2 regions of the Blastococcus sp. SYSU D00922 genome follow, and region 1 is predicted to be linked to the other one. Evidence: predicted binding sites of a transcription regulator. Region 1 holds the regulator's gene; the other holds the start of a gene.
The links. The regulator LexA, encoded in region 1, represses DNA repair genes until DNA is damaged. The targets are predictions, from matches to a motif close to TCGAACANNTGTTCGA.

Region 1 (6,441 bases):
TACCCCTTCGTCTGGGCGGTGACGCAGCTCGGCGGGCGGGCCACCATCCTCGGGGTGCTGGCGGTCCTCGTCGGCTACCTCGGCTGGCGGTACCGCACGTGGCTGCCGCTGCTCCGGGTGCTGCTGGCCCTCGGGACGCTGACCCTCGGCGTCTACGCGGTCAAGCACGGCACCGGGCGCACCGCTCCCGGGCACCCGGACGAGGTCTTCTTCCACCTCGACGGCGCCTCGTTCCCGTCCGGGCACGTGGCCAACGCGGTCATCATGTGGGGCGTCGCGCGCTGGCTGGCGGTGGAGTACGACCTGCCCGCGCGCGTGCAGCGGGCCTTCTGGTGGCTGAGCATCGCCGGGCCCGTGGCGACCGGCCTGGCGATGGTGTCGCTGGACTTCCACTGGATCACCGACGCCGTCGTCGGCGGAGCCGTGGGGATCGTGCTGTTGGGCGTGGTTCACCGACTGGATGCAATCGTTCTGTCACGCTGGGTACGTGCCCGAGGCCGGCAGACCGCGTAGCGGCGTGCGGGGACGGCTGCTGGCCGCCGGGGGCCTCCTCGGCGCCGGCCTCGTCCTCGGCTCCGCCCTGCCCGCTCACGGCGAGGACGCCGTCGCGCCCGCCGCCCTCTGCCAGATCACCGACCCGCGGCTGGCCGAGCTGTCAGGGGTGGTGGCCGTCACCGACGGCGTCCTCGCGATGAACGACGGCGGCGAGGAGCTGGCGGTCCACCTCCTCGACGCCGGCTGCCAGGTGGTCGACTCCCACTCGGCGCCGGTGGACCCCTACGACCCCGAGGACATGGCGGTCGGCGCGGACGGGACCGTCTGGCTGGCCGACACGGGGGACAACAACGCCACCCGCTCGACGGTGGCGCTGCTCGCCCTCCGGCCCGACGGCACGACCGGCGTCTTCCGGCTCACCTATCCCGACGGGCCGCACGACGCCGAGGCGCTCCTGCTCGCCCCGGACGGCACGCCGTACGTGGTGACCAAGGAGGTGCTGGGCGCCAGCGGCGTCTACAGCCCGGCGTCCCCGCTGGTGGACGGCGGGACGGTGGCGCTGGCGAAGGTGGCGGGCGTCAACATGACGCTGACCGGGACTCCCGGTGGTCCGGTGGGGCGTGCGGGACAGCTGCTCGTCACGGGCGGGGCGGTCTCCGCCGACGGGCGCTACCTCGCGCTGCGCACGTACACCGACGCGTACGTCTGGGCCCTGACCGGCAGCGACGTCGTGGGCGCGCTCGCCGCGGCCCCGGTGACCGTGCCGCTGCCGGACTCGCCGCAGGGTGAGGCGATCAGCTTCTCGTTGGACGGCACGAGCCTGCTGGTCGCCAGCGAGGGCTCGCCGAGCGACCTCACGCAGGTCCCGCTGCCGGCGGCGAACCTGCCTGCCGCGGCGCCGCCGGCTCCCGAAGGTCCCGTCCCGAGCTTCACCGACCTGACCAGCTCAGGCCTGTCGCCGTGGACGTCGGCGCTGCTCGCAGCCGGCGTCGCGACCATGGTCGTCTGGATCGGCGGAAAGCTGCGCCGCCGGCCCTGACGCCGTCGCGAGGCCCCGACGAAGGCGAACGGCGGGCCCCACCCGGACTCGGTGGGACCCGCCGTTCGTGCCGCCTGCCTCAGACCCGGCGCAGCACGCTGACCACTCGGCCGAGCACGGTCGCGTCGTCACCCGGGATCGGCTCGTAGGCCGGGTTGTGGGGGAGCAGCCAGACGTGCCCGTCGCGCCGCTTGTAGGTCTTGACGGTGGCCTCGCCGTCGATCATCGCCGCGACGATCTCGCCGTTCTCGGCGGTGGGCTGCTGCCGGACGACGACCCAGTCGCCGTCGCAGATCGCTGCCTCGACCATCGAGTCACCGACCACCTTGAGCATGAACAGGGTGCCCTCGCCGACCAGCTCGCGGGGGAGCGGGAAGACGTCCTCGACGGCCTGCTCGGCGAGCACCGGACCACCGGCCGCGATGCGGCCGACCAGTGGCACGTACATGGGCGCCGGCACCTGCGTGTCCTCGCCCAGCCCGACCTCGGCGGGCGCGGGGACCGTGTGCGGCGAGTCGCCGGGCAGGCGCACGTCGAGCGCCCGGGGACGGTTCGGGTCGCGCCGCAGCCAGCCCTTCTTCTGCAGCACCGACAGCTGGTGCGCGACCGACGAGGCGGACGAGAGGCCCACGGCCTCCCCGATCTCCCGGACCGACGGGGGGTAGCCGCGGCGCTCGATCGAGTCGCGGATGACCTCGAGGACCCGGCGCTGGCGCTGCGTCAGCCCGTCCCCGTCGGCACCCCGGTCGGGGAACGACCGGACCGCGGCCGTCTGCGCGCCCGCATCCCCGGACGCCTTGCGGCCGCCTGAGCTCCCGCTCTTCTCCGCCACGTCGCCTCCTCGTCCGCCGCTCGCGCAGCGCCTGTGTCCGTGGCACGGACGGTAGCGCGTCGGACGTCCTGGATCAAACACATGTTCGAAGCAGATGCCGCGTCGTGTGGCTTTCGTCGGACCCGTCCGGTAGACATCGAACAGTCGTTCGAATCGAACAGGCGTTCGACGAGCAGGTGCCGGTCACGCAGCGAAGGAGGACGGGTCATGGGGAGCGTTCAGCAGGCCGTGCTGGAGTTCGACGAGGAGGTCCAGGCGCCGTGGCGCCCGAGGCTCGTCGTCGTGGGTGCCGACGGGGCGACGGCGCGGCCGCCGCTGGCTCACCCGTCGCGCCGCAGCCCCTCGCGGGTCGGTGTCTGCCGTCCGCCCGTCCAGCCCGCCGCCACTCCGGCGGTTCCCTCGCGCCGTCCGGCCACGCCGCGTCCTGCCGACCGGGCCGTGCCCGCCGGCGCTGCTCCCCGGCGGGTGGCCGGCCCTCGTGCCGATCTCGCGAGGGTGCAGCGCCCCCGGCTCCGCCTGACCCGTCGGGCCCGACGCCTGGCCGTGGTCATGGCGCTGGCGTGCGGTGTCGCCCTGGGGTCGTGGCTCGATCCGCTCGTCGCGGGGAACGACGGCGGTCTGCGGCTGGCAGGGGAGAGCAGCGTCGTCGTGCGGCCCGGCGACACGCTGTGGTCCATCGCCTCGGCGGTGGAGGGCGGTGGTGACGTCCGTGCGCTGGTCGACGAGATCCAGGTGCTCAACCGGCTGCAGGGCTCGGAGCTCGTGCCGGGGCAGACGCTGGTCCTGCCGTGACCACCGGCGCGGCGGGTCCTCGGCGCGTCGGGCCCGCCCGGGGCTCTGATCTGCGCCCGGACGGCCACGAGGCGGCGAGCGTGCCCGTAGCGGCTGAGGGCGCGCTCGCCACGGCAATAGGTCCACAACGTCGGAGCGCGACTTCGTCAACCCTCAGTGCGGGCGTCTTCACACTCTGTGGTCGTTCCACCGCTTACGGTCGTCGCGTGTCAGGCGCCATGGAGAACCGAGCAGCTGTGTTCACCAGTCAACCGCAGGCCGTCGAGGTCTACCAGGCAGGGACCTGGTGGGCCGGCGAGCTGCTCGGCTGGCGGCACGACGCCAACGGTTCGTGCCAGGTGTGGGTCCGGGTCGTCCTCGGCGGTGTCGAGGAGACGGCGTGGACGGACCTGGCCTCCCTCCGCCTCCCGGAGCGCCACCTGTCGGTGGCCGCCGAGCCGGCCGGTCGCAGCGCGTACGGACCCGGCACGCAGGAGATGTCCGTCGCCCGCCACCCCTCGGGGCGTCGCGCGCGGTCGGGCGACGCCGACGGTCCGGCCACCACCGGGCTTCCCACGGTCCGCGACCTCTCCGTGGTGCCGGACCCGCCGGCGTCCGGCGGCCGCCGGACCGCCGACGAGACGGCGCAGTTCGCCTCGGTGGGGCGCCGTCGCGCTCCCGAGACCGCCGAGACCCCCGTGGTGGGGGGCCGGCGGACCGCGGCGGAGACCGCGCAGTTCGCCTCGGTCGGCCGCCGCCGTGCGCCCGAGGACGCTCCGGCCCGACCCGTTCCGCCCGCATCGCCCGGACGTCACCGCGCGCCCGGGGAGCTCGGCCGGCACCGGACTGCGGACACCGGCCTGCTCCCCGCCGTGTCGGAGCCCGGCCCCTCCACGGCACGGGTGTCCAACGGCCCCGTCGCCGGTGCGCCGGCGGTTCCGCGCCCGGCCGTGCGACCGGAGGAGCCCTCCCGCGCCGGCGCGTCCTGGACCGCGCCCGAGGGGCTCGAGCCGGAACTGCTCACGCGTCCGATGCGGCTGAGCGACCACGTGCCGCACGCGCGTCGCCCGCGCGTCGACGGTTCCGTCCGCAGCGTCTGACCTGTCGCACCCCGGGTCGCCGGAGGTAGCCGGGGCCTGCTGTGCGATGCCCGGCGGAATCCTCGTGTCCCGCTCATGCCGTCGCCCGGCGGCGGCCTCGGCCGTGCGCGTCGCGGTCCGGGCACGTGCTCGGCCGACGCCGGGTCGCGGCCGCTGCGGGGCGCTCGGCCGGACTTCCCGGGGGTCCTGCGGTCACCGTCCGGCGCGTCGTCGCGGCGTGTCGTGTGACTCGTGGGGAGCGATGTCCTCCCTGGTGACGGCAGTGTCGGGGCGGAACACGCCGAGGAAACGATCGCTTGCACATCTTGTGTGGACCGGCCTAGGGTTCCCCTACATCTAGTAGTTACAGAGTTGTAAGCCTGTCCACAGGCCGGTCCTCAGGTTCTCCCCGAGGCATCCACGGGATGTCCCCAGGAAGGTCCACAGGAGCGGTCCGGACGGGCCGGGACTCGGGAGGAGGCGAACCGCGATGCGCTGCCCGTTCTGCCACAACGCCGACAGCCGGGTCATCGACTCGCGGGAGGCCGACGAGGGGGCGACCACGCGTCGTCGCCGGTCCTGCCCCAAGTGCGGTCGCCGGTTCACCACGGTCGAGGAGGCCGTGCTCGCCGTCGTCAAGCGCAGCGGCGTCAGCGAGCCGTTCAACCGCTCGAAGGTCGTCGCCGGCGTCCGCCGTGCCTGCCAGGGCCGGCCGGTGGACGAGGACCAGCTCCAGCTGCTGGCCCAGCAGGTCGAGGACGCCATCCGCGCCACCGGTGCCGCGGAGGTCCCCAGCAACGAGGTGGGGCTGGCCATCCTCCGGCCCCTCCGGGAGCTCGACGAGGTCGCCTACCTGCGCTTCGCGAGCGTCTACCGCTCCTTCACCTCGGTCGCCGACTTCGAGAAGGAGATCGCCGAGCTCAAGGCCCGGCAGTCGCCGTCGGCCGAGCAGTCCGGATCCCCGTCCCCGGGTGCCCTCACCGGCGCCTGAGAACTGTCAGCACCACCCGATAGACAGCACTTCGAGCACCTCGATCGCGGCTCTTCCCCAGCCCTCCGATCCGCCCCAGCAAGCCACGCTCAGCACGCCACCACCAGGGAGAGCTCCACACCATGACCGAGACCGACGACCGCTTGGCCGGCACCCGCGCACGGCGCAGCGCCAAGGCGCCCAGCCGCAAGGGCCTGAAGATCAAGCGCGTCTTCACCACTGCCGGTGTGCACCCGTACGACGAGGTGACCTGGGAGCGCCGCGACGTCGTCATGACGAACTGGCGTGACGGTTCGATCAACTTCGAGCAGCGCGGCGTGGAGTTCCCCGCCGAGTGGAGCATCAACGCCACCAACATCGTCACGACGAAGTACTTCCGTGGCGCGGTCGGCAGCCCGCAGCGCGAGAGCAGCCTCCGCCAGCTCATCGACCGGGTGGTGCTCACCTACGGTGCGGCCGGCCGCGAGCACGGCTACTTCGCCTCCGAGGGCGACGCCGAGATCTTCGAGCACGAGCTGACCTGGATGCTCATGCACCAGTACTTCAGCTTCAACTCCCCGGTGTGGTTCAACGTCGGCACGAGCGCTCCGCAGCAGGTCAGCGCCTGCTTCATCCTCGCCGTCGACGACGAGATGGACTCGATCCTGAACTGGTACCGCGAGGAGGGCCTGATCTTCAAGGGCGGCTCCGGTGCCGGCCTCAACCTCTCCCGCATCCGCTCCTCCAAGGAGCTGCTCTCCTCCGGTGGCACCGCCTCCGGCCCCGTCTCCTTCATGCGCGGTGCCGACGCCTCCGCCGGGACCATCAAGTCCGGTGGCGCCACCCGTCGCGCCGCGAAGATGGTCGTCCTCGACATCGACCACCCCGACATCGAGGAGTTCATCGAGACCAAGGCGCGCGAGGAGGACAAGATCCGCGCGCTGCGCGACGCCGGCTACGACATGGACCTGGGCGGCAAGGACATCACCAGCGTCCAGTACCAGAACGCCAACAACTCCGTCCGCGTCTCGGACGAGTTCATGCGTGCGGTGGAGGAAGGCGACGAGTTCGGTCTGCGCGCCCGCCTCGACGGCTCGGTCATCGAGACCGTCGACGCCAAGACCCTCTTCCGCAAGGTCACCCAGGCCGCCTGGGAGTGCGCCGACCCGGGCATCCAGTACGACGACACGATCAACGACTGGCACACCAACCCCGAGACCGGGCGCATCAACGCGTCCAACCCCTGCTCGGAGTA
Region 2 (6,441 bases), on a different contig from region 1:
CCGCGCGGAGCCGTGCCGGCGAGGACGCGCGCCGACAGCTCGCGGCCGGTCCGCCGGAGCAGGAGCTCGGGGGTGGCGCCCAGGAGCCCGTCGACGGAGAACGTCCAGCAGTCGGGGAAGCGCTCGGCCAGCCGGCGCAGCAGCCGCCGCGGGTCGAGTGGGACGTCGGCGGAGACGAGCAGGTCGCGGGCGAGCACGACCTTCTGCAGCTCGCCGGCGTCGATGCGCTTCACGGCGGTGGCGACGGCGGCGCACCAGCTCGCGGGGTCCATCGCCCCGTCGGCGTAGCGCAGTCGCGGTGCCGGTCCGTCGTCGGTGCGCGCGGGGAGGAGGACGTCGCGCGGGTCGACGTCGCCGACCGTCGTCAGCCAGGCGACGCCGTCCCGCCGTCCGAGCACCACCTCGGGGACGAGGAAGACCGACGTCCCGGCGACCGGGTCGAAGGCGATGCTGGCGAACAGGACCGGTCCCGAGCCGGGGACGGTCAGCTCGTCGTCGGTGTCGAGGCCGGCGGTGAAGGCCGCCCACCAGCCGGCCGCCTCCTCGAGCGCGCGCGGCCCGCTGACCTCCAGCCGGGCGGCCTCGCCCCAGCCGACCAGGCCCTCGCTGCGGCGCACCCAGGAGAGCGCGCCCTCTGCCGGGAGCCGGTCCAGCAGCTCGCCGACGGCCTCCGTGCAGACGGTCGTGACGGTGCGCGCGGCCGCTGCCGGGGAGGTCAGAGCCGCTGCCGTCACGACCCCAGCGTAGGCAGCCCGGTAGCGTCGGTGCCGTGGGAGACCGGCGAGACAGCGCACACACCGCCGGCGTGAGGGCGGGGCTGGACAAGCGGCCGGCCGACGTCGCGGCGATGTTCGACCGGGTCGCCAAGCGCTACGACGTCACCAACACGGTCCTCTCGGGCGGCCTGGACGCCTCCTGGCGGCGAGCCACGCGCGAGGCGCTGGGCGCGCGGCCGGGGCAGACGGTCCTCGACGTCGCTGCCGGGACGGCGGTGTCCACGGTCGAGCTGGCTGCGGGCGGCGTGACGGCGATCGCCTGCGACTTCTCCCAGGGCATGCTGCGCGCGGGTGCGGCGCGACCGGTGCCCAAGGTGGCCGGCGACGCGATGGCGCTGCCGCTGGCCGACGAGAGCGTGGACGGCGTCGTCATCTCCTTCGGCCTGCGCAACGTGGCCGACCCGTCAGCGGCGCTGCGCGAGTTCCACCGGGTCACCCGGCCGGGCGGGACGCTGGTGATCTGCGAGTTCTCCTCGCCGACGTGGACGCCGTTCCGCACCGTGTACACCGAGTACCTCATGAAGGCGTTGCCGCGGATCGCCCGCGCGGTGTCGAGCAACCCGGAGGCCTACGTCTACCTCGCCGAGTCGATCCGCGCCTGGCCGGACCAGGCCGCTCTCGCGGCGAGGGTGCAGGAGGCCGGCTGGGACGACGTCGCGTGGCACAACCTCACCGGCGGCATCGTCGCCCTCCACCGCGCTCGGCGGTCAGAAAGCTCGCGCGCGTCCTGACCGTCGCCTCCTCGCGAGGACGACGAGCAGTTCCGCCACGCTCCAGCCGACCAGGACGACGAGCGCCACGACCCACCGGTCCAGCACCGCGGCCGTGACGGCGCCGGTCGTCCCCCGCCAGGCCGAGCAGTAGCTCGGGCCCGTGGATCGGTCGGGTCGTCACTCCGCCATCCTGCAGCACTCAGGAATTGTCGTATCCCGAACGTATGTTCGACCCGTGGTCGTCGCGCAGCCCTACCGCAGCCCCGTAGAGGGGCTGCTGCTCGACTGGGCGTTGGAGCGTGACGTCACGATCGAGCGGTTGCCCGTCGAGGCGATGACGGCGGGGCAGCTCGCCGCCGAGCTCCAGCGGCTGCAGGCCCGCAAGGCGATGGATGCCGCCTACGAGGCGGAACTGATCATGGCGCTCGCGGCCGATCGGCCCGACACCGACGACCCGCCACCGGGGCACCCCGGCGCGCGGCGCCGGGGCCCCGGGTCGCCGGTGCCCGGGACGAGCGAGTTCCTGCCCGACGAGCTGGCCCTGGTCCTGAACTGCTCACGCGTCTTCGCGGCCGGCGTGCTGTCCGATGCCTGGGTGCTGACGGGGCGGATGCCGGCGGTGCAGGCAGCGTGCGCCGCGGGCGAGCTGGACTGGTGGCGGGCGCGGGTCTTCGCGGACGTGCTGGGAACCGCCTCCGACGAGGTGATCGCCGCCGTCGTCCCCGCCGTGCTGCCGGAGGCGGCCGGCCTCTCGTCGGGGCGGCTGCGCCGCCGGCTGATCGCCGCGGCGGTCGCCGCGGACGAGGAGTTCGCCGAGAGACGACGGATCGAGGCCGAACGACGCGCGGAGGTACGGGTCCGGCCGACCCAGGACGGGATGTCGGTGCTGTCGAGCGAGCTGCCCTCTCCGATCGGCGCGGCGATGTGGTCGGCGATCGACGCGGCAGCGCAGCTCGCGCGCACCGCGGGGGACGACCGGCCGATCGGGCTGCTCCGGGCCGAGGCGCACGCGGCGATGGTGCTGAACCCCGGCGGCTCGCCGTCCGGCCCCGGCTTCACGGCGCAGGTCACGGTGCTGGCGCCGTTGGCGGCGTTGCACCCCCGCGGCAAGGCCGACCTCGGCGTCGATTCGGGCCCGGCCGCGGCAGGCGTGCCCATCACCGCCGCGCACCTGCGCGAGCTGATGACCCAGCTGGGTGCGCTCGGCGTGCAGACACCACCCGGCGGCAGTCTCGAGGTCGCGTTCACGGGCCACGACGGCGCGCTGCTGGCGACGGCGACCGCCGGTGGGCTCGCGCGGCTGGCGGCACGAGGCTGCCCGACGCACGGTCGGGACGTCACCTGCGCCTGCCCCGTTCTCGCGGCGCCGCCCGCGGTCGAGAGGTACGAGCCGACCGCAACGCAGGTGCGGTTCCTCAGGCTGCGGGACCGCACCTGCCGGCATCCCGGCTGCTCCCAGCCCGCCGGGCGCACGGACGCCGACCACGTCGTGGCCTACGACTGCGGTGGACGGACCGGGTGCGAGAACCTCTGCTGCCTGTGCCGGACGCACCACCGGCTGAAGACCTTCGCCCGGAACTGGCGCTTCGAGCTCTCGCCCGACGGGACCCTCCGGGTCACCACCCCGAGCGGCGTCACCCGGTGCACCCGGCCGCCGGGCCTACGCCACCCCGTGGAGCAACGAGCCCTGCCGGCACCCCCGCCACCTCCGCGCCCACGCGAGGAACCGCCGCCCTTCTGACGAAGGGCACCTCGGCGGTAGGCCGGCCGCTTCCCGGCCGACGTCGGCGTCGCTAGCGTCCAGGCGTGGCCGTCGACCTCTTCGCGGGCCTGCCCGTCACCGACTACGAGCTGTCGCTGACCTGGTACGAGCGGCTGCTGGGCGCCCCGGCGTTCTTCCCCAACGACGTCGAGGCGGTCTGGGAGATCGGCGAGCACCGGTACCTGTACATCGACGTGCGACCCGAGCACGCCGGCCACGCGATGCACACGCTCTTCGTCGACGACCTGGACGCCTGGGTGAGCCGCATCGCCGACCAGGGGATCTCGCCGGCGGAGCAGGAAACCTATGAGAACGGCGTGCGGAAGGTGACCTACCGGGATCCCGACGGCAATGAGATCGGATTGGGCGGCGGCCCGGCGCAGTGAGCTCGCCCGGGGTTCCGGTGCGGCACCTGCGGTCCTAGCGTCGGTCCATGACGACCCCGCCGCCTCCGTCGCCGCAGCCACCGGGTCCCTCGCCGTCGCCGACCGACCCGATCCCGCCGCCGATGCCCGCGCCGTACCCGACACCCGACCCCACCGACCCGTCGGCGCCCCCGCCCGCGCCGATGCCCGAGCCGCTGTAGGACCGGGGCTCCGGTGAGCCGCCGCCCGTTCGCCGACCGCCGCGCCGCGGGACGGGCGCTCGGCGAGCACCTGGCCCGCCGGTCCCTCCCCGCTCCGCTCGTGCTCGGCCTGCCGCGCGGCGGGGTGGTCGTCGCCGCGGAGGTGGCCGCGGCGCTGGCCGCACCGCTCGACGTCCTCGTCGTCCGCAAGCTCGGCCTGCCCGCCCAGCCCGAGCTGGCCATGGGCGCGATCGCCGCCCTCGGCGATGCGGTGGAGACCGTGCGGGTCGAGTCCGTTCTCGCCGCCGCCGGCGTGGGCAGCGCCGCGTTCGACGAGGTGGGGCGGCGGGAGCTCGTGGAGCTGCGGCGGCGGGAGGCCGCCTACCGGGAGGGCCGGCCACCGCCGCCCGTGGCCGGCCGCGCCGTGGTCCTCGTCGACGACGGGTTGGCCACCGGCGCCACCATGCACGCCGCCGTCGTCGCGGCCAGGTCCGCTGGTCCCGCGTCGATCACCGTCGCCGTTCCGGTCGGCTCGCCACGTGCCTGCGACGCCCTCGAACCGTTCGTCGACGACCTGGTCTGCCTGCTGGCCCCGCCGTCCTTCCGGGCCGTCGGGCAGGCGTACGGCGACTTCGGCCAGACCACCGACGAGGAGGTCCGGGACGCGCTCCACGGCGCCGCGCACGGGCTGTGACCGATCGCACCGCCAGGGGGTGCTGTCAGGTTGCTCACATCGCGGCCTAGACTCGGAACGACCGACTTTGTGAACCAATTCACAAGCTCGACCGAGGAGGCGCAGCGTGCCCGGCACGACCGCAGCACCGCTCGACGCGGACGCCCGCGCCGACGTGGTGGTGGTCGGTGCCGGTCCTGCTGGATCCAGCGCCGCGTGGTGGCTGGCGCGGGCCGGGCTCGACGTCGTCGTCCTGGAGAAGGCCGCCTTCCCCCGCGAGAAGGTCTGCGGCGACGGCCTGACCCCGCGCGGGGTCAAGGCTCTGGACGACATGGGCGTCGACACCTCGGGCTGGGTCCGGCACAAGGGGCTCCGGGTCGCCGGCGGGGGCCAGGTCGTCGAGGTCGACTGGCCGCGGCTGGCGAACTGGCCGGGCCACAGCCTGGTGTGCCGGCGCAGCGAGCTCGACGCCCGCCTCGCCGCGCACGCGCAGGCCGCCGGCGCCCGGCTGCACACCGAGGTCACCGTCACCGACCCGCTGCTGGACGAGGCCGGGCGGGTCGCCGGCGTCCGCTACACCGCCGGTCCCGGCAAGGAGCCGGGCGAGATCCGCTCGCGCCTGGTGGTCTCGGCCGAGGGGCTCTCCGGACGGCTCGCCAAGAGCCTGGGGCTGGCCCGCCGCGAGGACCGGCCGCTCGGCGTCGCCGTCCGCCGGTACGTGAGCAGCCCGCGCACCTCGGACGACTACCTCGACATCTCCTTCGACCTCGCGCCGGAGGGCCCCACCTCGGAGTCGATGCCCGGCTACGGCTGGATCTTCGGGATGGGCGACGGCACCGCCAACGTCGGCTTCGGCCTGCTCGACACCCGGCGCTCCGACGGCAGCCACCACCGCGAGGTCCTCCGCCGGTGGCTGGACACCTTCCCCGCCGCGGACCAGCTGGGGGAGGAGCACGCGGTCACGCCGCTGCGCGGGGCCGGGCTCCCCATGGCCCTGCACCGGCAGCCGGCCTACACCCGCGGCCTCCTGCTCACCGGCGACGCCGCCGGCACGGTCAACCCGTTCAACGGCGAGGGCATCAGCTACGCGATGGAGACCGGGCGCATGGCGGCCGAGACCGCGGCCGACGCGCTCTCCCGGCCCGAGGGCCCGGCGCGGGAGTCCGTGCTCCGCCGCTACCCCGAGCTGCTGCGCGCCGCCTACGGGCGGCACCACCGCCTCGGCGTCGGCTTCCTCGCCCTGCTGGCCCGCCCGGACGTCGTCCGGTTCGCCACCGCCCACGGCCTCAAGCGACCGGCGCTGGTGAACGCCGCGCTGCGGCTCATGGGCAACCTCAGCGACGGCCGGGACGGCGACGGCGTGGACCGCGCGATCGCCGTCCTCACACGGCTGGCACCGGCGGTCTGACATGCCACGTCACACGCGTATCGACACGCTCCGCAACCGTCCGGTCCCTGACCGGAACGTGATCGACCTCACCGTAGGGTGCCGCTGATGCTCTCGAACTACGTCCCGATCGTCGGGCTCTTCGCGCTCGCCGCGGCCTTCGCGCTGTTCTCGGTGACGGCCGCTCCCTACGTGGGCCCGCGCCGCTACAACCGCGCCAAGCTCGAGGCCTACGAGTGCGGGATCGAGCCGGTCGACCAGCCGCTCACCGGCGGCCGCTTCCCGGTGAAGTACTACCTCGTCGCGATGCTCTTCATCGTCTTCGACATCGAGATCGTCTTCCTCTACCCGTGGGCCGTGCACAACGAGGCGCTGGGCGTCTTCGGGCTGGTCGAGATGGTCGTCTTCATCGCCACCGTGTTCATCGCCTACGCGTACGTGTGGCGCCGCGGCGGGCTCGACTGGGACTGACAGGGGGCTGACATGGGACTCGAGGAGAAGCTGCCGAGCGGTGTGCTGCTGACCAGCGTGGAGAAGCTGGTCAACTGGACCCGCAAGTCGTCGC

Region 2: a site for LexA is predicted at 1,706-1,721, ahead of ACI78T_RS01695 (DUF222 domain-containing protein). Genes of this name have one in related genera too.

The regions. Positions count from the first base shown of each region.
Region 1 is NZ_JBJGZL010000015.1:44,740-51,180, forward strand. It holds gene ACI78T_RS18045 (phosphatase PAP2 family protein) at 1-513, shown strand, start outside; gene ACI78T_RS18050 (hypothetical protein) at 518-1,534, shown strand; gene lexA (transcriptional repressor LexA) at 1,614-2,366, opposite strand; gene ACI78T_RS18060 (LysM peptidoglycan-binding domain-containing protein) at 2,574-3,158, shown strand; gene ACI78T_RS18065 (hypothetical protein) at 3,365-4,237, shown strand; gene nrdR (transcriptional regulator NrdR) at 4,707-5,207, shown strand; gene ACI78T_RS18075 (vitamin B12-dependent ribonucleotide reductase) at 5,330-6,441, shown strand, end outside.
Region 2 is NZ_JBJGZL010000001.1:320,956-327,396, forward strand. It holds gene ACI78T_RS01685 (isochorismate synthase) at 1-734, opposite strand, end outside; gene ACI78T_RS01690 (demethylmenaquinone methyltransferase) at 770-1,507, shown strand; gene ACI78T_RS01695 (DUF222 domain-containing protein) at 1,725-3,230, shown strand; gene ACI78T_RS01700 (VOC family protein) at 3,296-3,637, shown strand; gene ACI78T_RS01705 (hypothetical protein) at 3,685-3,837, shown strand; gene ACI78T_RS01710 (phosphoribosyltransferase) at 3,851-4,510, shown strand; gene ACI78T_RS01715 (geranylgeranyl reductase family protein) at 4,617-5,897, shown strand; gene ACI78T_RS01720 (NADH-quinone oxidoreductase subunit A) at 5,985-6,347, shown strand; gene ACI78T_RS01725 (NuoB/complex I 20 kDa subunit family protein) at 6,360-6,441, shown strand, end outside.